3 linked regions of the Parasedimentitalea psychrophila genome follow. The protein of the gene in region 3 binds, or shares a complex with, the protein of the main gene of each other region. Links are inferred from orthologs where the notes say so. Each region holds a gene or a part of one and is shown on either strand. Other genes may lie near its edges. The genes, in order: accC, QPJ95_RS09680 and accD.

Region 1 (9,841 bases), 3.3 Mb from region 3 along the record:
TTTTTCAGGATCTGGAACCCGAGGATCTGCTGAAATTCGGCCTGATCCCGGAATTTGTCGGCCGTTTGCCGGTGCTGGCAACACTGGAAGACCTGGACGAAGATGCGCTGGTTACAATCCTGTCCAAGCCCAAGAACGCCTTGGTCAAACAGTACCAGCGCCTGTTCGAGATTGAAGACACCGAACTGGACTTTACCGATGATGCGCTGAGTGCGATTGCCAAACGCGCCATTCAACGTAAAACCGGGGCCCGGGGCTTGCGCTCGATTCTGGAGGATATCCTGCTCAACACCATGTTTGATCTGCCCGGAATGGACAGTGTGACCAAGGTGGTGGTGAACGAGGAGGCGGTGAATTCGAAGGTTGAACCGCTGATGATCCACGCGGATGCGGAAAAAGAGCCAGCCTCTGCTGGCTAACCCATGTGGTGCCAGACAAGATCAACGCGGCGCGGGTCATCCCGCGCCGTTTTGCTGTGCAATACAAATTTATGGGCCTCCTGATTTCTTTGGGACGCATGGGAGCTGAGATGACCATCAAAAGAATATCCTCAGGCGGCGAGTTCGAAGCCAAGGTTGGCTATTGTCGGGCGGTGGTGGCCGGCGGGTTTGTTCATGTTGCGGGCACCGTCGGGCAGGGCGATGGGGTGGTTGCGCAGTGCCAGTCGGCTCTGGCGATCATCGGCAAGGCTCTTACCGATGCCGGTAGCAGTTTTGAACAAATTGTCAGGATAAATTATTACCTGCCCGACGCCCAGGAATTTGACGCCTGCTGGCCGGTCCTGGCCAAGACATTTGGGGAGAACCCACCTGCGGCAACCATGATCGAATGTGGGCTTATTGATCCCAAGTACCGGATCGAGATCGAGGTCACGGCGCTGGCGCCTTGAAGCAACACTGCAATACCCCCTGAATCCTGCCTGGCCGTGGGAAAATGCGCACATCCGTGACCTTGCGAGCCATTGGAGATCGTGCAGCATCTGGACCTCGGATGCAAACTGCGTCATATCAAAGGGGAATTTACGGAGGCATCCATGTCAATCCTAAGCACTCTTCTGCGCGCCGTCACCTGGTGGAACGGTCAGACGCTGAACACACAGCTCTTCACTGCCCGCAAGGGGATCAAAGTTGGCGACGATGATCAGGGCAATGTGTATTATCACAATGCCGATGACAGCAAACGCTGGGTGATCTTCAACGGCGAGATCGAGGCCACGCGCATCAATGCGGACTGGCACGGCTGGCTGCACCGGACCTTTGATGAACTGCCGTCAGAACAGCCACTGGTCCACAAGGACTGGGAAAAGCCGCATCAGGAAAACCTGACAGGTACGGCAATGGCTTATGCGCCGCAGGGATCGATTCGCCAGGCCGGCGAACCGGCAGCGCGCAGCGATTATGAGGCATGGGTGCCGGAGTAACATCCGGCCCCGGTAGAGGCGCAACACAATGTCCCACAACACTACCGAAGTTCTGGTCGGCGGCGTCGTTCTGGCCGCAGCAATTGGCTTTGCGGTCTATGCGGGACAGGCGACGGGTCTGTCGCAATCCGGCGCAGATTATAGGCTCAACGCCTCGTTCCGCTCTCTCGAAGGTGTCGGCGTTGGCACCGATGTGCGTCTGGCCGGGGTCAAGATCGGCACTGTGACCGATGTTGAACTGAACCCGCAGACCTATCGCGCGGACACCCGTTTTTCAGTGCAGCAAGGCATTGATATCCCCGACGACAGCGCCATCGTGGTGTCCTCCGAGGGGTTGTTGGGCGGGAATTTCGTGGAAATCATGCCCGGCGGATCGCCGTTCAATTTTGAACCGGGGGACGAGATCGAAGACACCCAGGGTGCAGTCAGCCTGATTACCCTGCTGCTGAAGTTTGTATCCGGCAGTGGTGAGGACTCGTGAAGCCATTTTTTTCCGGCCTGCTGATGCTGGCCTGGGGGCTGGGCGCCCCGATTTGGGCGCAGGACAGCGCTGTCTCCGCCCCTGGGGCGGTCGTGCGGGGGCTGGACAAGGTCAACGGCCATACCGTGGATGCCAATATCCCGAGCGGTGGCAGCGCCGAACTGTTCGGGCTGTTGGTGACACTGTCAGAGTGTCGCTACCCGGCGGACAATCCCACCGGCGATGCCTATGCGTTCCTGACTATTCGTGACCCGGACAGCGGAGCGGTGCAGTTCGAGGGCTGGATGATTGCCTCCAGCCCGGCGCTGAGTGCGCTGGATCACAGCCGTTATGATATCTGGGTTCTTCGCTGCAGCAATTCCTGAGCCGTCGGCACCGCTGGGGCGGTGAAGTCGGCCTTTAGCAGTAGCGCATCGCGCAGGAGCCGCTGATAGGCGGCCCGGCTGATCTCGACCCCGCCCAGCGAGGCGAGATGCGCGGTGAGAAACTGGGTGTCACACAGGGTGAACCCAGCTTGATTCAGGCGATCTATCAGGTAACACAGGGCAATTTTGGAGGCATCGCGGCGGCGTGAAAACATGCTTTCGCCAAAAAACGCGCCGCCCAGGGTGACGCCATAGACACCGCCCGACAGCTCTCCGTCTTGCCAGACCTCGACGGAGTGGGCTTTGCCCATCTGGTGCAACTCAACATAGCGGGCATGGATGTCGGCATTGATCCAGGTCTCGGCGCGGTCGGCGCAGGCGGTCAGAACGGCCGCGAAATCCTGATTTATGGTGATCTGATAGTCACCGCGGCGCAGTCGGCGGGCCAGAGAGCGCGACATACGAAATCCGTGCAAGGGCAAAATTCCACGCCGCTTGGGATCGACCCAGAAAACCTCCGGATCATCCTGATGCTCGGCCATGGGAAAGACCCCGGATGCATAGGCCAACAACAGTAAGTCAGCTGTCAGCCCTGTCATCGCAGGACCCTGATGGTGGTTGTAGGGTGCGTGCTGGCACGCACCGCTACGGTGGTTTTAACTGGCAAGGTTATCGTCAAGCCAACGTTCCAGCCAGTGAATGTTGTAATTGCCAGACTGGATGTCAGGCTCGGCCAGCAAGGCGTCAAACAGCGGCACCGTGGTGTCAACCCCATCGACAATCAGCTCGCCCAGAGCCCGGCTCAGGCGGGAAATTGCCTCGTTGCGATCGCGGCCATGCACGATCAGTTTGCCGATCAGACTGTCGTAAAAGGGTGGGATTGAATAACCGTCATACAGCGCTGAATCCATCCGCACACCCAATCCGCCGGGGGCGTGGTATTGGGTGATTCTGCCGGGGCAGGGGGCAAAGTTAGGCAGTTTCTCGGCGTTGATTCGCACCTCGATGGCATGGCCATTGATCGTCAGATCGTCCTGACCAAACGACATTGGCAGGCCTTCAGCGACGCGAATCTGTTCGCGCACCAGATCAACCCCAAAGATCGCCTCTGTGACCGGGTGTTCCACCTGCAGGCGGGTGTTCATCTCGATGAAAAAGAACTCGCCGTTCTCATAGAGGAACTCAATGGTGCCGGCGCCGATATAGTTGATATTGGCAACCGCGTCGGCGCAGAGCTTGCCGATTTTGGCGCGTTCTTCTGCGCTGATGCTGGGGCCGGGGGCTTCCTCGAATACCTTTTGGTGGCGGCGCTGCAGTGAGCAATCGCGCTCGCCCAGATGTACGGCCTTGCCCTTGCCATCGCCAAACACCTGAATTTCGATGTGACGCGGCGTGGTCAGGTATTTCTCGATGTAGACTTCATCGTTGCCAAAATTGGACTTGCCCTCGGCGCGTGCGGTTCGAAAGGCCATTTCCATGTCCGCAGCGGTTTTGGCCACTTTCATGCCCTTGCCGCCGCCACCAGCTGTGGCCTTGATGATAACCGGATAGCCGATTTCAGCGCCAATTTTCTGCGCCGCTTCCAGGTCTGGAACGCCACCTTCGGAGCCGGGAACACAGGGAACACCCAGCGCCTTCATAGTGTCCTTGGCGGTGATCTTGTCGCCCATGGTGCGGATGTGCTGCGCGGTGGGGCCAATGAATGTCAGGCCGTGGTCTTCGACGATCTGCACAAAATTGGCGTTTTCCGACAGGAAACCATAGCCGGGGTGGATCGCCTGCGCACCGGTGATTTCACAGGCCGAGATGATGGCCGGGATCGACAGGTAGCTGTTAATGCTGGCTGGCGGCCCGATACAGACCGATTCATCGGCCATCCGCACATGCATGGCATCGGCGTCGGCAGTAGAGTGCACCGCAACGCTGGCGATGCCCATTTCGCGTGCCGCGCGGATCACGCGGAGGGCGATTTCGCCGCGGTTGGCAATCAGGATCTTGTCAAACATGTCAGATCCTTACTCTATGATGACCAGAGGTGTTCCGAATTCCACAGCGGCGCCGTCTTCGACCAGAATGCGCTTGACCGTGCCGCCCTTGGGGGCCGGAATGTGGTTCATCGTCTTCATCGCTTCGATGATCAGCAGGGTATCGCCTTCGCTGACCTTGGAGCCGACTGAAATAAAGGCTGGCGCGCCGGGTTCTGCCTGGATGTAGACGGTGCCGACCATCGGAGAGGGCACGGCGCCGGGGTGGCTGGCAGGGTCGTCAGACAGCGCCGCCGCCGCAGGGGCCGCTGCAGGGGCCGCAGCCGCAACAGCGGCCGGAGCCGCGGCAGGCACCGCAACCTGAACCGGGGCCGACATGACGGTGATCTTGCGAGAGACGCGCACATTCAGGCTGTCGTCATCGCCGTAATCCCGTTTGACCTGCAATTCGGTCAGATCGTTGTCGCGCAGCATTTCGGCCAATGCCTTGATAAAGGCTACGTCTGCTTCGTGAGATTTGTTTTTCATTTGATCCTCAGCCGGTTCCCTATGGCCTGCTTGCAGCATAGGCCGAATTTTTACGCGCTTATAGGGCAAGCTTGCCCGCAATGAAAGCACCCTAACCAGATGCTAACATGGGACCTTGCGCTCCGTTTTGCAATTGGTCTCGATCTACAGCGGCATACCAGTCAGTTTGGCCACCAGTTCCGGCAGCTTGCGGGCGGCAAATTTCTTCAGCAGATGCGCCCGATGGGTTTCGATGGTGCGATAAGACAGGTTCAGTTTGGCACCGATTTCCTTGGCGGACAGCCCATGACAGGTCAGGATCGCGACATCCCGTTCGCGCGGAGTAAGAGAGACCACCGGTCGGTCTTCCGAAATATCCGCAAAAGACCAGATTCCGGCGCGAAACGGATGCTCAGGGGTGAGCGAGCGGCCGCGCACACGGCACCAGAACAAATCCCCCGACAGCCGCCGCATGATGCGTTCATCATCATATCGGCCGGCCTGAACATCATCTTGCTGCAAGCGGGTGCCGATACGGTCAAAATCCTCGCGGCTGGGGTAAAGCTCGGCGATCTCGATGCCAATAAAGGCCTCCGGGTCGTCGCCAAAGGTCTCGGCGAATTGCAGATTGCAGCGCCGGATGATGCGCTGTTCCAGTTGGGCGAGCCCGATGGGGGCGTGGTCAAAGGCGATATCACTCATGGCGGCATGTGTGGACTGATTGTCGAGAAAATTAAAGCCGTCTATAAGAATGAGCAGGATTACTGTCTAAATGGACCAGCGCCAAACCCGTCGAATTGCAACGCAGGCAGAGCCACTGTTGGCCGCTGTCCATTTTGATGTTTGCAGATTGAAAGGGCCACCTCCAGACGGAGGCAGCCCTTAAATTGCGGTGTATTGACGAGACCTATGACAAGGAGAACTTTCTAAATCGCCAAATACTCTGCTCGCAATTCCTCGTTTTCCAGTACCTCGGAGGCCAGCCCGTCAAACACGATGCCGCCGGTGTCGAGGATCACGGCGCGGTCAGCCAATTTCAGCGCCCGCACTGCGTTCTGTTCAACGATAATGGTGGTGATGCCCTGTTCCTTGATGTGAATGAGGGTCTTTTCGATCTCATCGACAATCACTGGCGCCAGGCCTTCATAGGGTTCATCCAGCAACAGCACCTTGATGTCGCGGGCCAAGGCGCGGGCAATCGCCAGCATTTGCTGCTCGCCCCCCGACAGGGTGACGCCCTCTTGCTTGCGGCGTTCTCCCAGACGCGGGAACATCTGGTACAATCGGTCAAGAGACCAGCCGATTGGCGGTGCGATCTGCGCCAGTTGCAGGTTTTCCTCGACAGTCAGCCCGGCAATGATGCGGCGATCCTCGGGGACCAGCGCCAGACCGACGGCCGCGGCCTGATAGGCGGCCATGTTGTGCAGCGGCTGGTGATCCAGCCAGATCTCGCCCTTGTTCAACTGAGGATCGTCCATCCGGGCGATGGCGCGCAGGGTTGAGGTTTTGCCCGCGCCGTTGCGGCCCAACAGGGCGAGGATCTCGCCCTCGTGCACATTGAAGGAAATACCCTGCACGATATAGCTTTCGCCGTAATAGGCATGCATGTCCCAGACCGACAGAAAGGCCGGAGCGGTGGTCGCCTGATTGGCGTTCTTGGAGAAATTGGGTTTGACGTTCATAGTTATTTCCTTTCTCACTCAACCAATTCAAAAACCGGTGTCCAGTTTTCGGGGTGAATGACGATGCTCCCTAGGCTTGCTCACCGAGATACGCTTCGCGCACCAGAGGGTTGCCTCGGATGTTTTGCGGATCGTCTTCGACCAGCGGCCTGCCTTGGGCCAGAACGGTGATCCGGTCGGCCAGCGAGAATACCACATGCATGTCGTGTTCAATGATGGCGATGGTGATGTCGCGCTCGTCACTGATTTGTTTCAACAGGTCGATGGTGTTGTTGGTGTCAGCCCGCGCCATACCGGCAGTGGGTTCATCCAGCAACAAAAGCCGGGGCTCTTGCGACAGGCACATGCCAATCTCCAGCCGGCGTTTGTCACCACGGGACAGGGCGGCGGCATGCATATGCCGCTTGTCCGCCATGTTCATCTCTTCCAGCATATGCTCGGCTTTCTCAATGACATCCCTTTGGCCGAGCACCGAGGTGATGGCGTTCATCTCAAACGCCCCGTCGCGCTTGGCAAAGCAGGGAATCAGCATGTTTTCCAATACCGTCAGATCGCCAAAGATCTCCGGCGTCTGGAACACTCGGCTGATGCCCATCTGGTTGATCTCATAGGGGGCGCGTCCCAACACTGATTTGCCATCGAACATCACCGATCCGGTGTCCGGGATCAGCTTGCCCACCAGCACGTTCAGCAGGGTGGATTTACCGGCGCCGTTGGGGCCGATGATGGCATGGACCGAGTTTTCCTTGACGCTGAGGTTCACATCCCCCAGCGCCTGGAGCCCGCCGAACCGCTTGTTGACGCCTTTGACTTCAAGAATTCCCATCTTGTGTCTCCTTATTCCGCAGGTTCGATTGTGCTGGTGGGCTTGTTATTGCCCGCCTTTTTACGACGTACCCAGTTGGCGATGCGTTGGCCGCCTTCGACCAGGCCACCGGGCAAGAACACCACAACCAGCACAAACAGAATGCCCAGCGTCATGTGCCAGCCTTTGCCGACAAAGGGGTAGACCAGTGTGACCAGCAGATCCTCCAGCCCATCGGGCAGCGCGCCGAACCAACCGTGCAATACGTTTTCGTTGATCTTGGAGAAGATGTTCTCGAAGTACTTGATGAAACCTGCGCCCAGAACCGGACCGATCAGGGTGCCGGCGCCGCCAAGAATGGTCATCAGCACCACTTCGCCGCTGGCGGTCCATTGCATCCGCTCGGCGCCTGCCAGCGGATCCATCGAGGCCAGCAGCCCGCCAGCCAGACCGGCATACATGCCGGAGATCACAAAAGCGGCCAGGGTGTAGGGGCGGGTGTTCAACCCGGTGTAGTTCATCCGCTGCTGGTTGGATTTCACGGCGCGCAGCATCAGCCCAAAGGGTGAGCGGAAGATGCGGATCGACAGGTAGAAAGCCGCCAGCAGGATCAATGCGCTGAGGTAGTAGCCAGCGTTGAACTGGAACGCCCAGGGGCCGACCACCATTTCAAAGGTCGAGCGCATTTCGAGACCAAACAGGCTGGTCACCGGGATCGAGCCGTCAGCCGTCTGCGACACACCTAAGATCCGTGGGTCATTCAGGGTCAGTTGCAGACCGGTTTCACCATTGGTGATCGGGGTCAGCACCGAATAGGCCAGATTGAACGACATCTGTGCAAAGGCCAGCGTCAGGATTGAAAAATAGATCCCCGAGCGCCGCAGCGAGATATAGCCGATCAGCAGTGCAAAGAGCCCCGCCATGGCCACCGACAACATAATGGCGGGGATGACGTTCATGCTGAGCAGTTTGAACATCCAAACCGCTGAATAGGAGCCGACACCCAGAAAGGCGGCGTGGCCAAAGCTGAGATAGCCAGTGAGGCCAAACAGGATGTTGAAGCCAATGGCGAAGATGCCAAAGATCACAAACCGCTGCATCAGATCCGGGTATCCGGCGTTGAATTGTGCCAATCCGCTGTCCGTCGGGAACGGGTTCAGGATAAAGGGGGCCAGCATCGTCAATGCGGCGACAAGCAGCAGCATTGAGGTGTCGTTTTTGTTCATTCCGAGCATGTTCTTAGTCCTCCATCACGCCTTTGCGGCCCATCAGGCCTCGGGGACGTACAAGCAGAATGATGATTGCCACCAGATAAATGATGATTTGGTCGATGCCGGGGATGATTGATTTGATCTCGTTCATCGAGGCAAAGCTTTCGAGAATTCCCAGCAGGAAGCCGGCCAGCACAGCACCGGGCAGTGAGCCCATGCCGCCAACCACCACCACCACAAAGCTGAGCACAAGGAAATCCATGCCCATGTGATAGTTGGGTGAATTGATCGGGGTATACATCACCCCGGCAAGACCCGCGACGGCGGCTGCGATGCCAAACATGATGGTGAACCGCTTGTCGATGTTGATGCCCAGCAGGCCCACGGTCTCGCGGTCGGCCATGCCAGCGCGCACCACCATGCCAAAGGTGGTGAACTGCAGGAACGAGAAGATGCCGCCGATAACCAGCAGGGAGAAGAAGAAATAGACAACCCGCCAGACCGGATAGACGATATCCATGCCGATGATGGCACCGACATTGATAATCCCGCTCAGCACCTCGGGGGCAGGGGTCTGGATCGGGTTGGCGCCGTAGAAAAACTTGATCACTTCCTGCAGCACGATGGCGAGGCCAAAGGTCACCAGAATCTGATCCGCATGGGGGCGTTTGTAGAAGTGTTTGATCAGCCCGCGTTCCATCGCATAGCCAACAAAAACCATAATAGGCACGGCAAACAGGATCGCCAGTGGCACCGCCCAGTCAATGATTACTCCACCCGTCTCAGGGCCGAACCAGGCCTCGACATAGGGGGTTTTCACCTTCAGCGCATTGCCGAGAAAATCGGTCTGGGTTTCATCCACCGTTTCAAAGCTGATGTTAAGAAGCCGCTGGACGGTGACGGCGCAGAAGGCACCGATCATAAACAGGGCCCCGTGGGCAAAGTTCACCACGCCTAGCGTGCCAAAAATGAGTGTCAGTCCCAGCGCGATCAGCGCATAGGCAGAGCCCTTGTCGAGCCCGTTCAAGATTTGCAATAGGATTGCGTCCATAGCCCCCACCTTTGGGTTTGTCGTCTGGTCTGTATGAGAGTCCGGCGGCCTCGGGGGGGGTCCCCCGTGTCGATCAGCTAGATCCGGCGGCCGGGTGAGAATGGGCCGGGCGCAAGTGTTGCGCGCCCGGCCCGGTCAGATGGCCTTAGCCTGCGTTACAAGTGCCCAGGGCACCGCCTGCAAACATCGGGTGATCGATCGGGTAGGTGACCTGAGCCGCCGGAGTGACTTCGACAACTTCAAGAAGGTCGAACTCGGAGGTTGGGTTCTCTTTCCCGCGCACAACCAGCACGTCCTTGAAGCACTGGTGATCGCCAGCACGGTACAATGTTTT
Region 2 (9,808 bases), 590 kb from region 3 along the record:
GAGACCCAGGAACAGCCCCTTGCCACGCACGTCGCCAATGATCCGGTGTTTCTCCTTCAGCGCCTGCAGGTTGCCCATCATGCGGTCGCCCATGGCGTTGCAATTGCCCAGCAGATCTTCGTCTTCGATGATCCGCATGTTTTCCAGCGCCGCAGCCGGACCGGCGGTGCAGCCGCCAAAGGTCGAGATGTCGCGGAAATAGCTCAGCGGATCGCTTGGATCGTCCTTGAACATGTCAAACACTGCCTCGGTGGTGACGCAGAGCGCGATTGCCGCATAGCCCGAGGCGACACCCTTGGCCATGGTGACGATATCCGGCTTGATGCCGTATTGCTGATAACCAAACCAGGTGCCGGTGCGGCCGACACCACAGACCACCTCGTCGATGTGCAGCAGGATGTCGTATTTCTTGCAGATCTCCTGCACCCGATCCCAATAGCCGGGCGGAGGAGTGATCACACCACCGCCAGCGGTCACCGGCTCTAGGCACAGCGCGCCGACTGTATCGGCACCTTCGCGCAGGATGACCTCTTCGATCAGGTTGGCCGAGGCGATGCCGTATTCTTCGCTCGACAGGTGATCCAGGCCCTGCTCGTGGTTGCGGTATTCCATGCAATGGGGCACCCGGATGAAGCCAGGGGCCAGTGGGCCGTATTGCATCACCCGTTCGTCCTGACCGCCCGCCGACATGGTGGCCAGAGTGCCGCCGTGATAGTCGCGGTCGCGGTACAGGATCTTGTGCTTCTTGCCGCCAAAACGCCGGTGGGCAATCTGGCGCACCATCTTGAACGCCTTCTCGTTGGCCTCGGAGCCCGAGTTGGTGTAATAAACCCGGCTCAGGCCCGGCATTTTCGAGATCAGTTTTTCGGCATAGAGCGAGCCGGGGATCGAGCCGGCAGTCTGGGCGAAATAGCACAGTTTCATCAACTGGTCATAGACCGCCTTGGCGATGCTTTCGCGGCCATAGCCGACGTTGACGGTCCAGACACCGCCCGAGACCGCATCCAGATATTCTTTGCCGTTCTGATCCCAAACCCGCATGCCCTTGCCCTCAAGGATGATGCGCGGATCATTGGTTTCAAACTGCTTGTGCTGAATCAGATGATGCCAGATGTGAGCCTTGTCGGCGTCGACGATGTGGCTGATGTCGTTTTCATTGAAGGTGCCATCCATGACAAATCCTTTCCGCGATTTGAGTGTTTGCATTGCGCTCAGGCGGGGCAGGCCGCCTGAGTCGCCTTGGATTCCAGAAACGCTAAAAACAGGGCGAGCTCTAGGTCCAGATTTTGACGAGCATTGTGTCCAGTGGCGCGCGGGCGCAGAATGCGGGCGACAGCCAGATGGAGAGTTGGATAATGAGTCACGTGTTTCCCCGCCATACCAAGGCGCAATTGCCCACCGCCGTTGCCGGTGATGGTTGCTATCTGATTGACGCGGATGGCAAGCGGTATTTCGATGGCTCCGGCGGAGCGGCGGTGTCTTGTCTGGGGCATTCTGACGCGGGTGTGATCCGGGCTGTGCAGGATCAGGCTGGAAAACTGGCCTTTGCCCATACCAGCTTCCTGACCTCTGAGCCGGCCGAGCAGCTGGCCGATCTGCTGATCGCCCATGCGCCGGGGGATCTGGAGCGGGTCTATTTTGTCTCAGGCGGCTCTGAGGCAACTGAGGCGGCGATCAAACTGGCGCGGCAATACCATGTGGAGCGCGGCGAACCGCAGCGCCGACATCTGATCGCCCGGCGGCAAAGCTATCACGGCAACACGCTGGGGGCCTTGGCGGCGGGGGGCAATGAATGGCGACGGGCGCAGTTCGCGCCGCTACTGATCGACATCTCGCATATTGCGCCCTGTTATGAATATGCCGACCGCGGCGATGGTGAGAGCGCTTTTGACTATGGCCAGCGGGTTGCCAATGAGTTGGAGGCGGAGATCCTGCGCCTTGGTCCTGATACGGTGATGGCCTTTATGGCGGAACCGGTGGTCGGGGCCACCTCGGGCGCGGTGCCGCCGGTTGAGGGCTACTTCAAACGTATCCGCGAAATCTGTGATCAATACGGCGTGCTGTTGATTCTGGACGAGGTGATGTGTGGCATGGGTCGTACCGGCCATCTGTTCGCCTGTGATGCGGATGATGTGGCCCCTGACATCCTCTGTATCGCCAAGGGCCTTGGGGCAGGCTATCAGCCCATCGGTGCGATGCTGTGCTCCAAGCAGATTTACAGGGCGGTCGAATCGGGTAGCGGGTTTTTCCAGCACGGTCATACCTATATCGGTCATCCGGTGGCCACCGCGGCCGCATTGGCAGTGGTGAGGGCGATGCTTGATCGCGGGCTGGTACAGCGCAGCGCCCAGATGGGTGAGAAGCTACAGTCCGCCTTGGTTTCGCGATTCGGTCAGCATCCCAATATTGGTGACATTCGCGGTCGGGGGCTGTTTCGCGGGGTGGAACTGGTCGCGGATCGCGAAACTAAGACGCCGTTTGATCCAAGTCTGGGGCTGGCCAAGAAAATTAAGAAGGCGGCCTTTGAGGCTGGGTTGATCTGTTACCCGATGTCGGGCACCCGCGATGGTGTGCTGGGCGACCACATCCTGCTGGCTCCGCCGTTTATCATCACGGATGAGCAGATCCTTGAGGTGGTGGATAAGCTGGAGCTGGCGATTGGTCAGTGCCTGCCCAAGGGGTGATTGCGGAGTGAGGTATCGGCCCGTTCGTTGCCCGGCAAATAGCCGGGCGGCGACAAAGGTTTCGAATTTGGGTTTTTTGGTGTTTCAAGCCAAGTTGAACTGGCCAGGCTAGATTTTACAGGGACCAAACTTTTACAGGGACCAGACTTTTTGGATGTCCAGTGACAGTGCCTGTAAAGGTCCCCGGAGGGTATCGATCCATATAAAATAAGAAAGGTTGGTGGAGCCTAGGAGGATCGAACTCCTGACCTCCTCGCTGCCAGCGAGGCGCTCTCCCAGCTGAGCTAAGGCCCCAACCTGTTCCGTTTGACGTTGCCGTCTTGCGGTGTGTGGCTGATTTAAGGGACGATGGCGCATACCGCAAGCGGAAAATGCGCCACCATCCAAGCTTTTTTTCGAGGCGCTGAAAATCAGCTGTTCGGGTCGAAAAAATGCACTTCTATACCGCTAGAAAACGATTAAGAATCGTCATCGTTTGCGGCGACATCGGCGATTTCTTCGAGAGGCACAGTATCTTCGTCCTCGTCGTCATCATCCAGAACATCATCGCCCAGATCGATATCATTTGTATCGTCATCATCCAGCACTGTGTCGTCGGCGCTGGTGCCTTCTTTGGCTTTCAGGGTTGCCGCATCTTCGGCATCCGCTGCCATCATCCGGCTTTTTCCGGTTTCCGGTTCCATCGCTTCCCCCGTATAGGGGCTGACGATCGGAGACTTGTTCAGGTCGTAAAAGCGCTTGCCGGTGGTTGGGCAGATGCGCTTTACGCCCCATTCTTCGTTGGGCATGTGTATCCCCTTGATTTATGCATGAGTCGTATCGACGATTCCGGTGACGTGCCATATGAGATGGGAACTGTCAAAGGCTTTAGTCCATTAAGGGGTCCGCATGGCCGACCATCACCTGCCCGGAGCCCCTCCGGTTCCGCTGACTTTGCGCCGCTCGCCGCGGGCGCGCCGGATCAGCTTGCGGATCTCGGCGCTGGACGGGCGGGTGACGCTGACGCTGCCAAAATCACTGCCCGAAGGGGACGCGCTGGCCTTTGCCGCCGAGAAGGAAGACTGGATCAGAAGCCATCTGGCCAAGCACCCTGAGACCGTGGCGGTGCAAATGGGGAGCTGTCTGCCCATTGATGGCCGGGATCGCCGCATTGTCGCCGCCAAAGGCAAACGGGTGCTGGTCCGCGAGGATGAGATCGAGGTGCCCGGTGATCGGCCGGGGCGGGTGTTGCAGCGGTTCTTGCGTGAACTGGCGCGGGACCGGCTGGCGGCCGCGTCGGATCACTATGCCGCAACATTGGGCCGCTCCTATAGCCGTATCACCCTGCGCGACACCCGCTCTCGCTGGGGCTCCTGCACCTCGGATGGCGGCTTGATGTATTCCTGGCGGCTGATCCTGGCGCCGCCAGAGGTGCTGCGCTACGTCGCCGCACATGAGGTGGCGCATCTGGCGGAAATGAACCACTCAGCCGCATTCTGGGCCCAGGTTGAGCATCTCTACGGCGACTATCAGCCGCCCCGCCGTTGGTTGAAAGCCCAAGGCGGCGGCCTGCACCGCTTTCGGTTCGACCTTTGAGCAGGCCCGGGGCCGCAGATCTTTGATCAAGGGTGGTTGACGGAGCCTGTGTTTGTGATCACATGGGTGAATGATGGTATCTCCCCGCCCTTCAGATCAGTCCACCTCCGCACATGAACGGGTTTACCGCGCCCTGCGCACCCGGATCATGCATGGCGAGATTGCGCCGGGGCAGGCGCTGACCCTGCGCGGCATTGGCCGCGAGTTCGGCGTCTCCATGACCCCCGCCCGCGAATCGGTGCGCCGACTGGTGGCCGAAGGGGCGCTGTTCCTGTCCTCGTCGGGGCGGGTCTCCACCCCGGAGCTCAGCAACGAGCGAATCGAAGAGCTGGCGGCGTTGCGGGCGCTGCTGGAGGTCGAGCTGGCCAGCCGGGCGCTGCCCCGGGCGCATATGGCGCTGATCGACCGGTTGCAGAGCATCAACATGGGCGTCGCCGAGGCGGTGTCGAAACGTGATGCTGTTGGCTATATCCGCTCGAACCTCGATTTTCACCGCACCCTGTATCTGCGCGCACAGGCGCCGGCGATGCTGGCCATGGCGGAAACCGTCTGGCTGCAGCTGGGCCCCACCATGCGGGCGCTATACGGGCGCCTGCGCCGCACCGAACCACCCCGCAATCACAAATTGATCATCGCCGCACTGAAGGCCGGCGACGAGCCGGGATTGCGACTGGCGGTGCGCTCAGACGTGACCCAGGGGCTGCGGATGCTGGCAGGGTAGGGCAATTATCTCAACCGGGTCTCCCGCCCGTCGCCGATCTGCTGCCGCAGACAGGCCTCCCGTTGGGCCCGGCACTGCGCAAAGCGCAGCGCCGCTCGCCATTGATTTCTAAGGTGGTGGGTGCCGGATAAGGTGGCGAGCTCTTCTGTTGCAGCGTCACCCTTCCGGGCGCACGCTGCAACGGCGAACTCAGATTATGCTGCCAGACCCTTGGAGCCAAGATCCAGATATTTCTGCTGACGATCCTTGATGAGCGCCGGACCGTCCAACGGTTTCAGCTCGTTCAGCAACTGCTGGATGGTCTCACCAACGGCCTGGATTGCGGTGTCTGCATCCCGGTGGGCGCCGCCCTTGGGCTCCGCAATGATGTGATCGACAACACCCAGTTCAGCTAGGTCGGTGGCTGTCAACCGCAGCGCCTGCGCCGCCTCGCGCATTTTCTCGGCGTCTTTCCACAGGATTGAGGCGCAGCCTTCGGGGGTGATGACCGAATAGACCGAATGCTCCAGCATCGCCACGCGGTTGGCCGAGGCAAAGGCCACCGCGCCGCCTGATCCGCCCTCGCCGATGATGATCGACACCAAGGGCACGCCGATCTGCAGGCAGGTCTCGGTGGAGCGCGCAATGGCTTCAGACTGGCCACGCTCCTCGGCGCCTTTGCCAGGATAGGCACCGGGGGTGTCGACCAGGGTGATCACCGGCAGGTTAAATTTGTCCGCCATCTGCATCAGCCGGATCGCCTTGCGGTAGCCCTCGGGCCGGGCCATGCCAAAGTTCCGCTCGATGCGGGATTTTGTGTCACTGCCCTTTTCGTGGCCAATCACCATGACCGGCTGATCGTTGAACCGGGCCAAACCGCCCATCACCGCCAGATCATCGGCAAAGTTGCGATCACCGGCCAGCGGGGTGAATTCGGTAAACAGCGCCTTGATGTAGTCTTTGCAATGAGGCCGCTCTGGATGGCGCGCCACCTGGCATTTGCGCCAGGCGGTCAGATCTTTGTAAAGACCCTCAAGCAGTTGCCCGGCCTTGAGGTCCAGAGCCTTGGCTTCGGACTCGATGTCCATCTCTTCATTGGCGCGCGCCAATGCGCGCAACTCTTCCGCCTTGCCTTCGATTTCGGCCAGGGGTTTTTCAAAATCCAGATACTGGGTCATATAGCCTCACACGCGCGGAATTTCCCGATATATGGCCTTACCTGCGGTCAGATGCAACTCAGCAAGGTTTGAAATTCGCGCCCGTGGCAGATCGCCGGGCATTGCCCAACCTCATTCGGCGGTCTGTCGCAGTCTTATGCGGGCCAGATCACCGGGTATAGCGACGCCACCAACAATATGGCCATGGTCCAGTTAAACGCGCTCAGGCGGCGCGGGTTGGTCAGGATCTTGGCCATCTGCTGCCCCAGCACGGTCCAGGATCCCACCGACGGCAGGTTGATGGCGCCAAAAACAGCGCTCACCAGCAGGATTGCGGCAATGGTCTGATCCGGGGTGTAGGCACTGATGGCGGTCAGTGCCATCGCCCAGGCCTTGGGGTTGACCCACTGAAACGCAGCCGCCTGCAGGAATGTCATCGGCCTGCCCTGTTTGTCGCTGGCGCTGGCCGGACTGGCATGGGCGATTTTCCAGGCCAGCCACAGCAGATAGGCCACCGATCCGGTCTTGAGCACGGTGTAGCTGGCTGGATAGGCATCAAACAGCTGCACCAGCCCAACGCCAACCATCAGCACCATGAACACAAACCCCAGCGCCACGCCCAGCATATGCGGAATGCTGCGGCGAAAGCCGAAATTGGCCCCCGAAGCCATCAGCATCAGATTGTTGGGCCCCGGAGTGATCGAGGATACGAAGGCGAACAGCGCAAGCGCCAGGAAGAGATCATAAGTCATGGCGGCATATTTGTGATGTTTTTGGCCAAATGTAATTGCGTTTTACTGTGACTTCCGTCAAATTTTGCAACAAATGGCGAAAATAGATCATATAAACCAGCAAATATTGCGCGAGATGTCCCGCGATGGCCGCATCAGCAATCTGCAACTGGCCGACCGGGTCGGCCTGTCGCCCTCGGCCTGTCTGCGCCGGGTGCAGGATCTGGAGCGCGCGGGCATCATCACCGGCTATCGCGCGGTGCTGGATCGCCAGGCGATGGGGGTCGGCTTCGTCACCTATATCGGCGTTGGGCTGGGGGAGCATACCAAAGACGCGCAGATGGCGTTTGAACGGGCAATGGATGAGGCACCTGAGGTGGTGGAATGCCACAATATTACCGGCACCATCGAATACCTGCTGCGGGTCGAATGCCCGGATTTGCCCAGCTACAAACGGTTTCATACTGATGTATTGGGAACCTCGCCTTATGTGACGGCGATCACCACTTATGTTGTGATGGGGTCGTCCAAAGATCTGCGTGCCTGAGTGTGGCGCATGGCTGTTTTTGAGTATTTTCGGCAAAAAGAAACATTTGGCTCCAGGGCGCCATAATTCTCGTTGCTAAAAATACTCATCTTGCCCCGCTGCGACATAGACCTTCGTTGAGGTGAGTGGGGATGACGTCGCCGTCGCCGTCTGCTTTGGCGAGGTTGCCGCTTATCGCTGGCGGATTTGGTCTGGCTAGGGCGCAGGCAGCAGCGCCTGTGTCGCAATCTCGGGCGAGGCTAGCACCGGGACGTCAGTCTGTATCATCCCGGCCGCCCCTGCCATCGAGGCCTGCGCCAGAACCACGCAGCCATAGCGCTGCTGCGTCAGTGCCTGTTCAATGTCCGCGGCCAGAGCCTGATTGAAGCTGGCCGTCTGGCCGGCCTCAAACAGCGGCCAATGCGGTGCCAGTTGCAGGCAGGTCAACTGAGGGTCAGAGCGGCCAAAGGCACGCCGCAGCAGCGCTTGGGAGGGCTGCGCCGTGCTGTCGAGGCAATAGGCCAGCAACACCGGCCCACCGATCAATGCGGCCTGCATCATCATCGGCCAGTCGATGCGGATGGCGCCGGCCGCCTCGGCCACCGGGCCGATGGTGGTGCAGCTGCACAGAACCGGCGCCTCAGCCGCCTTGACTGCGGCGGCAATTTCTGCGGCCAGTCTGTCGTCAATTCCGTTTTGGGCGCGCGCCAGCCAGTCCGGGCGCACCACATGATGCAGGTCGGCTTGCGGCGCCAGCCTGTCAAAGGTGGCGCAATGCACCTTGGCAGTGTGCAGAAGGGTCAGATCGGTCATGTGGTTGGGGTCCCTTGCGGTGCGTGCAAGCACGCACCCTACATTGATCAGACTGGACTGCGGTGAGGCAGTCTAGCCACCTGATATCAGCTCGGACTGGGCGACGATAACCTCGGCCTGTTTGATGCTGGCAATATCCACCAGGCGACCCTTGTAGACGGTGGCGCCTTCGCCCTTGGCCTTGGCGGTCTCCATCGCAGCCAGGATCTCGCGGGCTTCGATGACGGCAGCATCGGAGGGGGTGAAGACCTCGTTTGCCAGCGCGATCTGCCTGGGGTGGATGGCCCATTTTCCGACCATGCCCAAAGTGGCCGAGCGCAGCGCCTGGGCGCGGAAGCCTTCGTCATCGGAGAAATCGCCAAAGGGGCCGTCCACCGGCAGCACGCCGTGGGTGCGGCAGGCGGCAACGATGGCGACCTGTGCCCAGTGCCAGGGGTCGGACCAGTGTTTTTGACCTTCGTGCAGCATATAGTAGTTTTCCTGGGTGCCGCCGATGCCGGTGGTCTGCATGCCCATCGAGGCGGCAAAATCCGCGGCGCCGAGGCTCATCGCCTGCAGCCGGGGCGAGGCGGCGGCGATCTCTTCCACATGGGCAATGCCCGCCGCCGATTCGATGATTACCTCAAACGAGATCGGTTTTGTCCGACCCTTGGCGCGCTCAACCGCGGTGACCAGTGCATCCACCGCATAGACATCGGCGGCACAGCCCACTTTGGGGATCATGATCTGATCCAGCCGGTCGCCGGCCTGTTCCAGCAGATCCACCACGTCGCGGTACCAATAGGGCGTGTCCAGCCCGTTGATCCGCACCGACAGGTATTTATTGCCCCAGTCGATGCTGTTCAGCGCCTCGATCACATTGGCGCGGGCGCTGTCCTTGTCCGAAGGGGCGACCGAATCTTCGAGGTCGAGATTGATCACATCCGCAGCCGAGGCGGCCATCTTGGGGAACAGTTTGGTGTTTGAGCCGGGGCCAAACAGCTGGCAGCGATTGGGGCGGGCCGGGGCAGTGGGCTGGATGCGAAAGCTCATATGCGAGTCACCTGTTTGGGTAAGGAAATTGCTATTTTTTCCTTATCTGTGGTATTAAATTGCGTGACGACGCGCAAGTCTTATTGTGCGGCTGCAGCATTGCCGGTGCAGCAACCGTCGCTCTTTCCGGTGACGGCGCAAGGATCAGTGGATTGGCTTTCTGTATTCGAAGATTCTTCGATGAAATTGAGTATTGATAGGAGGAATATGCGTTTAACGTGGGGCGGCACGGATAAAATGGGACCGTTTCGCGTCGCGGCTCGCCTAAAGTCGCGCTCAAAGTGAAATTCCATGGAGTGCCCCGAGATGATCGAGACCCCTTATCTGCTGTTCCTGGGTGATGCGCCCGATATGCTGGCCGCCAAGGTGGCCATTGGCATCAAAGACTGGCGCCCGGAGAATGCTGTGGCACAGTTCCGCCTGCCGGGCTGCGGCGCTGATCTTGGCCTTGCCGACATGAAGCTGGCCGAAGCAAAAGCGGCCGGTGCCAAGACGCTGGTGATTGGGGTGGCCAACCGCGGTGGGGTGATCTCGGCGGCCTGGAAAGAGGTGCTGATCGAGGCGCTGGAAATGGGCTATGATCTGGCCTC
Region 3 (9,741 bases):
TGCGATGGATCGTGACAACCGCTGGTCGCGGGTCCGTCAGGCCTATACGGCGATGATCAAGGGCGGCGGCCGTTTTGTGGCGGATGCCAAGGCGGCGGTGACGCTGTCTTATGAGCAGTCTGAAACAGATGAATTCATCTCGGCCTCGGTGGTGGGGGAGTACCCGGGGGCGCGGGACGGCGACGGGTTTTTCTGTCTCAACTTCCGCGCCGACCGCGCGCGTGAGATCCTGGCGGCGATTGGTCAGCCGAGGTTTGAGGCCTTTGACACCGGCAGGCGGCCGAAACTGGCGGCTTTATTGGGCATGGTGGGATATTCGGATGATCACAATAGCTACATGACCGTGGCCTATCCCAAGGCGGTGATCGTCAATACTCTGGGGCAATGGGTGGCCAAACAGGGGCTGCGTCAGTTCCGCCTGGCCGAGACCGAGAAATACCCGCATGTCACCTTTTTCCTGAACGGCGGCAAGGAAGCGCCCGAGCTGGGCGAAGACCGCTTTATGCCAAAATCACCCGATGTGGCGACCTATGATCTGCAGCCGGAAATGTCGGCCCCCGAAGTCACCGCCAAGTTTGTCGAGGCGATTGAGGCGGGTTATGATTTGATCGTAACCAATTACGCCAACCCCGATATGGTGGGGCATACCGGCGATCTGGCGGCGGCGATAAAGGCCTGCGAGGCGGTGGATCAGGGTCTGGGTCAGGTCATTGCGGCGCTGCGAGACGCTGGCGGTGCGATGCTGGTGACCGCGGATCACGGCAATTGCGAGGTGATGGTCAATCCGCAAACCGGTGAGCCGCATACCGCTCATACGTTGAACCTGGTGCCGCTGGCTCTGGTGGGCGGGCCGCCGGGGGCCAGATTGCGCGACGGACGTCTGGCCGATCTGGCGCCGACGCTGCTGGAGCTGATGGGGCTGGATCAGCCTGCGGAGATGACCGGTGAGAGCCTGCTGAAATGATGCGGCGCGCGGTCTTTCTATTACTCTGCCTGCTGGGGCAAGCGGCTGTTGCCGCCGAGGATCCGGCCACTGCGGCCCGCGCGGCCAGCACGCAGCTGGAAGCGGCGACCCTGCAGTTGCAGGCGGCTGACAGCGCGCGCGACCGGGTTAAGGCGCTGACCGAAACCGTGCGCGCCTATGAGGCCGGTTTGGCTGCGATGCGGGATGGGTTGCGCCGGGTGGCGCGGCGCGAGGCACAGCTGGTTGCGCAATTGCAGGCGCGCCAGGATGAGGTGGCTGATCTGCTGGGGATTTTGCAGACCATCGAGACCTCGGCGCCGCCTGTGCTGCTGCTGCATCCTTCGGGGCCGCTGGGCGCTGCCCGTTCGGCGATGATGCTGGCCGAAGTCACCCCGGGACTGCATGCTCGTGTCGAGGTGTTGAAACGGGATCTGGAGGAGGTGCAGACCCTGCGCCTGCTGCAGCAAAACGCCGCCGACACCCTGCAGAGCGGTTTGGCAGGGGTGCAACGGGCGCGCGCCGAGCTGTCGACGGCGATTGCCGACCGCACCGACCTGCCGCGCCGGTTTGCCTATGATCCGGTGCGCACCTCGATCCTGATTGCCTCGACTGAAACCCTGCAGGGGTTTGCCAGTGGGCTTGCCAATATAGTTGAGGGTGAAATCGCCGAAACCAGTGCTGATATCAGCGCCCAGCGGGGCCAGGTGCCGCTGCCGGTGCAGGGCTTGGTGTTGCGCGGTTTCGGAGCTCAGGATGCGGCTGGTATTTCGCGCCCTGGCCTGTTGATCGCGGCGCGACCTCGGGCGCTGGTCTCCTCTCCCACCGCGGCAACCATCCGCTATCGCGGGCCGCTGCTGGATCTGGGCAATGTGGTGATTCTTGAACCGCAATCTGACATGTTGTTTGTGCTGTCGGGACTGGCCGAGGTTTTTGGCGAGGCGGGGCAAGTGATACCCAAGGGGACACCTGTCGGATTAATGGGTGGCGCAACACCGGAAATCGGTGCGATATTGTCACTAAGCGGTGATGGGGCTGGAACTGACCGGACAGAAACGCTCTATATAGAAGTTAGACTGGATGATACTCCCGTGGACCCTGAGATTTGGTTCCGTACCGACTAAGGATGGATAAAAGCATATGAAAAAGTTTGCGATGGCAGCTGTCGGCGGAACGCTGGCAGGAATCCTGGCGACCACCTATGTGGCGGGACCGCTGCTGGCACAGGAAGACGCCCGCGCGGCTACCGTGTATGAGCAGTTGGACCTGTTTGGTGACATTTTTGAGCGCATCCGCGTGCAATACGTGGAAGAGGTCGATGAGACCGAGCTGATCGAAGCGGCCATTGGCGGCATGTTGGCCTCGCTTGATCCGCACTCCAGCTATCTGTCGCCCGATGACGCGATGCAGATGCGGGTGCAGACGCGCGGCGAATTTGGCGGCTTGGGCATTGAGGTCACTCAGGAAGAGGGCTTTGTCAAAGTGGTGTCGCCGATGGATGGCACCCCGGCGGATGAGGCTGGCATGGAAGCCGGCGATTTCATCACCCACGTCGATGGCGAAAGCGTGCTGGGCCTGTCGCTGGATGAAGCGGTGGATATGATGCGTGGGCCGGTGGGCTCCGAGATCATCATCACCGTGGTGCGCGAAGGCGAGGACGAGCCGTTCGACGTGTCGATTATCCGCGACACCATCAAGCTGACAGCAGTGCGGGCGCGCACCGAGGGCTCGACCGTGGTGCTGCGGATTTCCACCTTCAACGATCAGACCACGCCGAACCTGATTTCCGGGTTGAGAGAACAGATTGCTGAGGCCGGCGGTATTGATAAGGTCAATGGCGTGGTGCTGGATCTGCGCAACAACCCGGGTGGGCTGCTGAACCAGGCAATCCGGGTCTCGGACGAGTTCCTGGAGAGCGGCGAAATCGTTTCGACACGGGGTCGCAACCCGGAAGACGGCGAACGGTTTAACGCCACGCCTGGCGATCTGGCCGAAGGCCTGCCAATTGTGGTGCTGATCAATGGCGGATCGGCTTCGGCCTCTGAAATCGTGGCCGGCGCCCTGCAGGACCATCGTCGCGCGATCATCGTCGGCACCAAGAGTTTTGGTAAGGGATCGGTGCAGACGGTGATGCCGCTGCGTGGAGACGGTGCCATGCGCCTGACCACAGCGCGCTATTACACCCCATCGGGCCGGTCGATCCAGGCGCTGGGTGTTTCGCCTGACATCATTGTCGAACAGCCACGCCGCAGGCCGAATACCGAAGAGGACGAGGCGGCAACCGCACGTCGTATGCGCTCGGAAGCGGATCTTCGCGGCAGCCTGAACAATGACAGCCTGTCCGAGGACGAAATCCGCCAGATCGAAGAAGATCGCGCCAAGGCTGAAGCTGCGGCTGATCTGCGGGATGACGATTATCAGCTGGCCTATGCCATTGATGTGCTGAAAGGGCTGTCAGCGCTGGCAAAATAAGCCGGACAGAATGCTAAAAGAACAGGGCCGTCCCGTTGGGGGCGGCCTTTTCTGTCTGCCGGTCCAAAATTTCACTTCACAATTTACATCGACGCCCGATTTCCGGCGACGGGTCGGCACTGCATTGGCTATCACTGTGGCATGATGTTTGATTTGCCAGAATTCACCACCCTGTATGACGCGCTGGTGGCGCGGGATGAACGCTTTGATGGGCGGGCCTATGTCGGGGTGACCTCGACGGGTATTTTCTGTCGGCTGACCTGCCCCGCGCGCAAGCCCAAGCCCGAGAACTGCCGGTTCTTTGGCTCGGTTGGGGCCTGTATCGACGCTGGCTTTCGGGCCTGCAAACGCTGTCACCCGCTGGCCCCGATGGCCGCTGCCGATCCCCTTGTTGATCGCTTGCTACAGGCGCTTGAGGCCCGTCCCGGATATCGCTGGTCTGAGGATGATATCGGCGCCATGGGTTTGGATGCCTCAACCGTGCGGCGCAGTTTCAAACGGCACTTTGGCATGACCTTTCTGGAAATGGCCCGCCAGCGCCGCCTGCGGCAGGGCTTCACGGCGCTGAGCGCCGGCGACCCGGTTATTGCGGCGCAGATTGACGCTGGTTTTGATTCCGCCAGTGCCTTTCGCGCCGCTTTTGCGCGGTTGATCGGGCAATCGCCGGGACAGTTCAACCGCGATGCCCTGCTGCTGGCCGATTGGATCGAGACGCCGCTGGGTTCGATGATCGCAGTCAGCTGTCGCCATGCGCTTCACTTGCTGGAATTCATCGACCGCAAGGCCCTGCCGCGAGAACTGGCCAGGCTGCAGCAAAGCAGCAACGGTGGCCTTGGCTTTGGTCGCCCGGAGCCAACCGCACAGGTGGCCGAAGAGCTGGGCCGGTTTTTCAGCGGGGATAGCGCGTGTTTCGCGACGCCACTGGCGCTGAATGGCACCGCATTTGAGCAGCAGGTCTGGGGCGCCCTGCAGCTTATTCCAGCCGGTGAGACCCGCAGCTATTCGCAACTGGCGCGCGACATTAGCCGACCCTCGGCGGCGCGGGCGGTGGCGCGGGCCAATGGTGCCAACCAGTTGGCGTTGATCGTACCCTGTCACCGGGTGATTGCGGCGGATGGATCGCTGACCGGATATGGTGGCGGATTGTGGCGCAAGCAGCGGTTGATAGAGATTGAGCAAAGATATGGAGACGCAAAGTGAGTGAACAAAGCAAAAAGGCGCAGGATTTTGCAGCGCTGCATGTGCCCGGAGACCCTTTGGTGCTGTATAATATCTGGGACGCGGGCAGTGCCGCTGCGGTGGTCAAGGCGGGTGCGGTTGCGGTCGCCACAGGCAGCTGGTCGGTGGCCGGGGCACAGGGTTACGGCGATGGAGAACAGCTGCCACTGTCGCAGCTGGTGCAGATTGTCGAGCGGATCGTACAAACCGTCGAGGTGCCGGTGAGTGTCGATTTTGAAGGTGGCTATGCGGTGGCTGGTGCAGCGCTGACGGGCAATGTCGCGCAGATCGTGGCGGCTGGCGCTGTGGGGCTCAATTTTGAGGATCAGATTGTCGGTGGCACCGGGCTGTATGGCATCGAAGAGCAATCTGAACGTCTGCGCGCCGTCCGCGCCGCGAGTGCCGATTTGTTCATCAATGCGCGCACGGATCTGTTTCTGAAACAGCAAGACACCAGCCGGCATGCTGAGCTGATGGAGGAGGCGATACAGCGGGCCAGGGCCTTTGCTGCGGCGGGAGCCAGTGGGTTATTTGTGCCGGGGCTGGTGGATCTGGAGCTGATTGCCCAGATCTGCAAGGCCAGCCCGCTGCCGGTCAATGTGATGATGCGCACAGAGGCAATGACCCGCAAATCCGTGGCCAGGGCCGGTGTGGCACGCTGCAGCTATGGGCCGCAGCCCTTTGTTCAGGCGATGCAAACCCTTGCCCAGACCTATCTGGCGCTGAGCTAGTTGGTTTCCAGACAATGACGGCGAAAGGCGCGTTTCAGCATGTCGAGCTCGGCGCGCAGAAGCGTGACCTCAGCCCGCAGGTCATCGGCTGCCGCCTCTCCGGCAATCAGGGTGAAATCACCAAGTTTGCGGTCCGAGGCGGCGTCATAAATGACAAAACTGTGGACGCCATCCGCCACCGCGTGACTGGGCACAAGAACCTGCAAGTTCCACTCGCTGCCAGTGCCGCCTTCTTTCAGCATCACACCGTCGACCAGTTGATCCAAATAGCGCACCTGAATATCAGGCCGGGCTCCGGTGTCCGGCGCATTGGTGATCCGGCCTTCCCAGATGCCAGTGTGAAAGCGGATTTTGCTCAGCGACAGCTCGCTCATTTTGGTGGTCCTCAAATAGCGGCGCGGTGGTGGCGCGAGAAGGTGAGATCGCGCAGGATCACCTGGTTCATGTCGGGGGTTTCAAAAATCAGATCAAGCCAGATTTTTTCAATTCGTTTTTCATTGAGGCGGGAATAGGCCAGATCAAATTCGACCAGGGCAGAGGCATCACCCAGCGGCAACTCACGCACCAGCTGTTCGGTGTTGGGGCCATGTTTGATGTTTAGGCGGACAAAGATTTCCTGCGGTTTTTCGGTCTCGATAATGCTGTCGACCCGCAGCAGATGCTGGCGCGTCATGCCCTCGGCGGCCTCGGGAGGCAGCTCGATCACCAGTGACAGAAACGACCCGTCAAACTGGAACACATCCATTCGCAGGCCAAAAGGGGCCAGATCCTGTTCCCGTGTGTTGCGCAGCTGGCGCAGGGTCAGCTCAGAATAGGTGCAGTCGTGGAACAGCTGTACCTCGTCGCCCAGCTTGGATTTGGAGGCGGCGGAAGACAGGCCAGGTTCAGCCAGCGGGCCACGCCACAGAGCGGGGCGCCAGGACCAGTCGGTGCCATGGGGTTTGGGGAAAAAGGAGGATCCGATCTGCGGCAGCGCCAACCGTCCTTCGGCCACATGGATCAAACGATCCAGATGGGCGCGCAATTGACGCGCCCGATTGCGTTGCGCTCTCAGCTCACTCAACGGAGCAAGCTCTGCCTGCCGGGCATTCTGGCGCCAATGGCTCAAGGCACGGTGGTGAAACAGTCGGTCCAGTATCCTGCCCATAGTGCCCTCAAATAGATCAGCGGACGTTTTGCCCTGTTGATTGCCCGCAATGTAACGCTTGTTAACCAAGCCGGCAATTCGCTTTCTTAACTGGGGTCAGGGATTTGCGCCACCGCTCCGCTGAGACCGAAAGCCGCTGCGGCCGCGCTGCCCCACCCGCCAACTTGTCTTTGCGGCTAATCCTGCCTACCGTTCAGCATGAAAATCCTTACAAACGCGCCCGACCATGCCGCAACTGGATCGGTGATGACCTGCACTCCGCCCGTGGACCGGCGCCGCACATATGCCAGATAACCGCCGCTACGCCGCCCAAGAGGCGCTGGTGTCCGGCGCCCGCAACCGGGCTCAGCTGTGGCGGCTGATCCTTGGGCTGCTGGTGATCATCGGGGTTGGGTTTCTGCTGTACTCATTGGCCTATAGCCTTTTGGCCAGCCTGTTTCCCGGCCCCTGGCTGGCTGGGTTGCAGGACGGATCGAATCCGCCTGCCATGCTGGCGCTGCTGGGGGGATTTGGCTTTGTCATCGTTGGCGTCACTGTGGCGGCCTGGCTCATGCAGAGACGTTCCTTATTCAGTATCACCGGCTCACCTCGGGCGATGGCCCGGCAATTCGCACAGGTCAGCCTGTATCTCATGGCGCTGGCCGGGGCGCTGCTGCTGTTGCCGCCGTACCAGATGGGGGCGCCGATGGTTGCCAATCTGCCGGTGCTGACCTGGCTGGCCCTGTTGCCGCTGTCCGCCGCGGCGCTGTTGGTGCAGACCGGAGCCGAGGAAATCCTGTTTCGCGGCTATCTTCAGCAAGGGCTGGCGGCGCGTTACCGTCAGCCGCTGATCTGGCTGGTCGTGCCGTCACTGCTGTTTGCTCTGGGCCATTATTTGCCTGCCGAAGCCGGGGAAAATGCGGTTCTGATTGCCATTTGGGCGGGGGTGTTTGGCATTCTGATGGCTGACCTCACCGCCCGTGCCGGCACCATAGGCCCGGCAGTCGCGGTGCATTTCTTCAATAACTTCACCGCATTATTGCTTTTTGCCTCGCCCAGCAGTCTCAACAGTCTGGCGCTTTATCTGCTGCCATATGAGATGTCGGACGCCGCGGCATTGCGGCCCTGGCTGGCGGTGGACTTTGCCCTGATGGTCATCGGCTGGCTGGTGGCGCGCCTTGCGATACGCCGCTGATTGCAATTGCCGTCGTGTGGCCTTATCTGGGAGGTCAAACTGCCCCAGCAGAGGCCTGCTATGAACTGGATTACCAACTACGTCCGGCCGCGGATCAATTCGATCTTCTCGCGCCGCGAAGTCCCCGAGAACCTGTGGCAGAAATGCTCCGAGTGCGGCACCATGCTGTTTCACCGCGAGTTGAGCGACAATCTGAATGTCTGCACCAACTGTGATCACCACATGGCGATCACCCCTCGGGCGCGCTTTGATGCGCTGTTCGACGGTGGCATATTCACCGAAATCGAGGTGCCGATGCCGGTCGCCGACCCGCTGAAATTCCGCGACCAGAAACGATATCCGGACCGGCTGAAGGCGGCACAGAAAAAGACTGGCGAAGGCGAAGCGATGCTGATCGCCGAAGGCGAAATGGGCCGCACTCCAATTGTTGCCGCGGCGCAGGACTTTTCGTTCATGGGCGGCTCGATGAGCATGTATGTCGGCAACGCCATTCTTGCGGCAGCCGAGCGGGCGGTTGAGTTGAAGCGGCCCTTGGTGCTGTTTTCCGCCGCTGGCGGCGCCCGGATGCAAGAGGGTATCCTGGGTCTGATGCAAATGCCGCGGACGACCATTGCGGTGCAGATGCTGAAACAGGCGGGCTTGCCTTATATCGTCGTGCTCACTCACCCGACCACCGGCGGCGTCACCGCGTCTTATGCAATGCTGGGGGATGTCCATATCGCCGAACCCAATGCGCTGATCGGCTTTGCCGGCGCCCGGGTGATCGAACAGACCATCCGTGAAAAACTGCCCGAAGGGTTCCAGCGGGCTGAATATCTGCTGGATCACGGCATTCTGGACCGGGTCACCAAGCGCACCGATCTGCGCAAAGAGCTGATCACAATTATCCGCATGCTGATGGGCCTGTCGCCGCAGATCGTTGGCGATCTGCCGGCCCCGGACAAGTTGGACGAGGCAACCCCGGACGCCGGAAGTGACACCCGGGACGCCGCAAAAACCGAAGCCGCCGCACCTTAGCGGCGTTACTCAGACTTTCATGCGCACATAGCCGCCTTGTTTTGCCGCCTGCCCGAAACGGTGGGCGGTTTTTCCGTAAGCGACCTGTCACAGGGATTTGCCTCCAATGACCCAAGCCTCCTCTGATACCATCCTGACCCGCATGATGGCGCTGCACCCCAAACTGATGGACCTGACGCTGGGCCGGGTCTGGCGGCTGCTGGCGGCGCTGGACAATCCGCAGGATAGGCTGCCACCCGTCATCCATCTGGCTGGCACCAACGGTAAGGGCTCGACACAGGCGATGATCCGCGCCGGGATCGAGGGCATGGGGAAGTCCGCCCATGCCTATACCTCGCCGCATCTGGCCCGGTTTCACGAACGGATCCGGCTGGCTGGTGAGTTGATAACCGAGGCGCATCTGACCGAGATTCTGGACGAATGTTATGAAAAGAACGGTGGTGAAACCATCACCTATTTTGAGATCACCACCGTGGCCGGCCTATTGGCCTTTGCCCGCACCCCGGCGGATTACACCTTGCTTGAGGTTGGCCTGGGCGGCCGGTTGGACGCCACCAATGTGATTGCAGCACCGGAACTGACGGTCATTACACCAATCTCGATCGACCATGAACAATTCCTCGGCGATACTCTGAGCAAGATCGCCACCGAGAAAGCAGGCATCCTCAAACGCGGCGTGCCCTGCGTCGTTGGTCCTCAGCCTGCGGAGGTGATGGAGGTCATCGAGGCCACCGCGGCCCGGCTTGGCGCGCCGCTGATCGCCCAGGGCCAGCATTGGCACGTCACCCAGGAACACGGGCGCCTGGTGTTTCAGGATGAGCGCGGCTTGCTGGACCTGCCGTTACCGGCGCTGCTGGGCGCGCACCAGATCCAGAACGCCGGCGCGGCTCTGGCTGTCCTGCGTCATCTCGGCGCCGATGATACGGCCTGCGAAGCGGCGATGACAAACGCGGTCTGGCCCGCCCGAATGCAGCGCCTGAAAACCGGCCCGTTGGTGCAATCCGCACCCGAGGCCGAGCTG

The links.
Region 1: the proteins of accD (region 3) and accC are in contact, whole or in part, in a solved structure (PDB 8UXZ), measured with the Escherichia coli proteins. The link is inferred for Parasedimentitalea psychrophila from one-to-one orthologs.
Region 2: the proteins of accD (region 3) and QPJ95_RS09680 are in contact, whole or in part, in a solved structure (PDB 8UXZ), measured with the Escherichia coli proteins. The link is inferred for Parasedimentitalea psychrophila from one-to-one orthologs.

Annotation. Positions count from the first base shown.
Region 1 is NZ_CP127247.1:4,725,227-4,735,067, reverse strand. Bases 2,098-5,008 are described here. They hold accC (acetyl-CoA carboxylase biotin carboxylase subunit), read right to left. Parts: upstream 4,273-5,008; coding sequence 2,923-4,272; downstream 2,098-2,922. Other genes in these bases: QPJ95_RS22890 (PAS and helix-turn-helix domain-containing protein), read right to left, coding at 4,924-5,008; accB (acetyl-CoA carboxylase biotin carboxyl carrier protein), read right to left, coding at 4,282-4,779; aat (leucyl/phenylalanyl-tRNA--protein transferase), read right to left, coding at 2,230-2,865; QPJ95_RS22910 (DUF2155 domain-containing protein), read left to right, coding at 2,098-2,266. Also shown: ATP-dependent Clp protease ATP-binding subunit ClpX, read left to right, coding at 1-419; QPJ95_RS22925 (RidA family protein), read left to right, coding at 530-889; QPJ95_RS22920 (NADH:ubiquinone oxidoreductase subunit NDUFA12), read left to right, coding at 1,034-1,420; outer membrane lipid asymmetry maintenance protein MlaD, read left to right, coding at 1,449-1,901; more of QPJ95_RS22910, read left to right, coding at 1,925-2,097; more of QPJ95_RS22890, read right to left, coding at 5,009-5,460; QPJ95_RS22885 (ABC transporter ATP-binding protein), read right to left, coding at 5,685-6,440; QPJ95_RS22880 (ABC transporter ATP-binding protein), read right to left, coding at 6,511-7,266; QPJ95_RS22875 (branched-chain amino acid ABC transporter permease), read right to left, coding at 7,278-8,480; QPJ95_RS22870 (branched-chain amino acid ABC transporter permease), read right to left, coding at 8,485-9,507; QPJ95_RS22865 (substrate-binding protein), read right to left, coding at 9,653-9,841. UniProt on the Escherichia coli protein: This protein is a component of the acetyl coenzyme A carboxylase complex; first, biotin carboxylase catalyzes the carboxylation of the carrier protein and then the transcarboxylase transfers the carboxyl group to form malonyl-CoA.
Region 2 is NZ_CP127247.1:2,003,974-2,013,781, forward strand. The notes cover bases 4,157-7,034. They hold QPJ95_RS09680 (acetyl-CoA carboxylase carboxyltransferase subunit alpha), read right to left. Parts: upstream 6,138-7,034; coding sequence 5,175-6,137; downstream 4,157-5,174. Other genes in these bases: QPJ95_RS09670 (M48 family metallopeptidase), read left to right, coding at 4,157-4,259; QPJ95_RS09675 (GntR family transcriptional regulator), read left to right, coding at 4,330-4,980; QPJ95_RS09685 (LysE family translocator), read right to left, coding at 6,272-6,868; QPJ95_RS09690 (Lrp/AsnC family transcriptional regulator), read left to right, coding at 6,942-7,034. In the rest of the region: QPJ95_RS09650 (aminotransferase family protein), read right to left, coding at 1-1,173; QPJ95_RS09655 (aspartate aminotransferase family protein), read left to right, coding at 1,356-2,684; QPJ95_RS09665 (TIGR02300 family protein), read right to left, coding at 3,143-3,472; more of QPJ95_RS09670, read left to right, coding at 3,573-4,156; more of QPJ95_RS09690, read left to right, coding at 7,035-7,394; QPJ95_RS09695 (hypothetical protein), read right to left, coding at 7,590-8,186; QPJ95_RS09700 (L-malyl-CoA/beta-methylmalyl-CoA lyase), read right to left, coding at 8,259-9,218; QPJ95_RS09705 (hypothetical protein), read left to right, coding at 9,234-9,503; N-acetyltransferase DgcN, read left to right, coding at 9,525-9,808. UniProt on the Escherichia coli protein: Component of the acetyl coenzyme A carboxylase (ACC) complex. First, biotin carboxylase catalyzes the carboxylation of biotin on its carrier protein (BCCP) and then the CO(2) group is transferred by the carboxyltransferase to acetyl-CoA to form malonyl-CoA.
Region 3 is NZ_CP127247.1:1,417,210-1,426,950, reverse strand. The notes cover bases 6,931-9,741. They hold accD (acetyl-CoA carboxylase, carboxyltransferase subunit beta), read left to right. Parts: upstream 6,931-7,763; coding sequence 7,764-8,720; downstream 8,721-9,741. Other genes in these bases: QPJ95_RS06860 (bifunctional folylpolyglutamate synthase/dihydrofolate synthase), read left to right, coding at 8,827-9,741; QPJ95_RS06870 (CPBP family intramembrane glutamic endopeptidase), read left to right, coding at 6,931-7,703. Outside these bases: gpmI (2,3-bisphosphoglycerate-independent phosphoglycerate mutase), read left to right, coding at 1-964; QPJ95_RS06900 (murein hydrolase activator EnvC family protein), read left to right, coding at 961-2,085; QPJ95_RS06895 (S41 family peptidase), read left to right, coding at 2,102-3,433; QPJ95_RS06890 (bifunctional transcriptional activator/DNA repair enzyme AdaA), read left to right, coding at 3,575-4,633; QPJ95_RS06885 (isocitrate lyase/PEP mutase family protein), read left to right, coding at 4,630-5,382; QPJ95_RS06880 (hypothetical protein), read right to left, coding at 5,379-5,756; QPJ95_RS06875 (DUF6478 family protein), read right to left, coding at 5,768-6,529; more of QPJ95_RS06870, read left to right, coding at 6,813-6,930.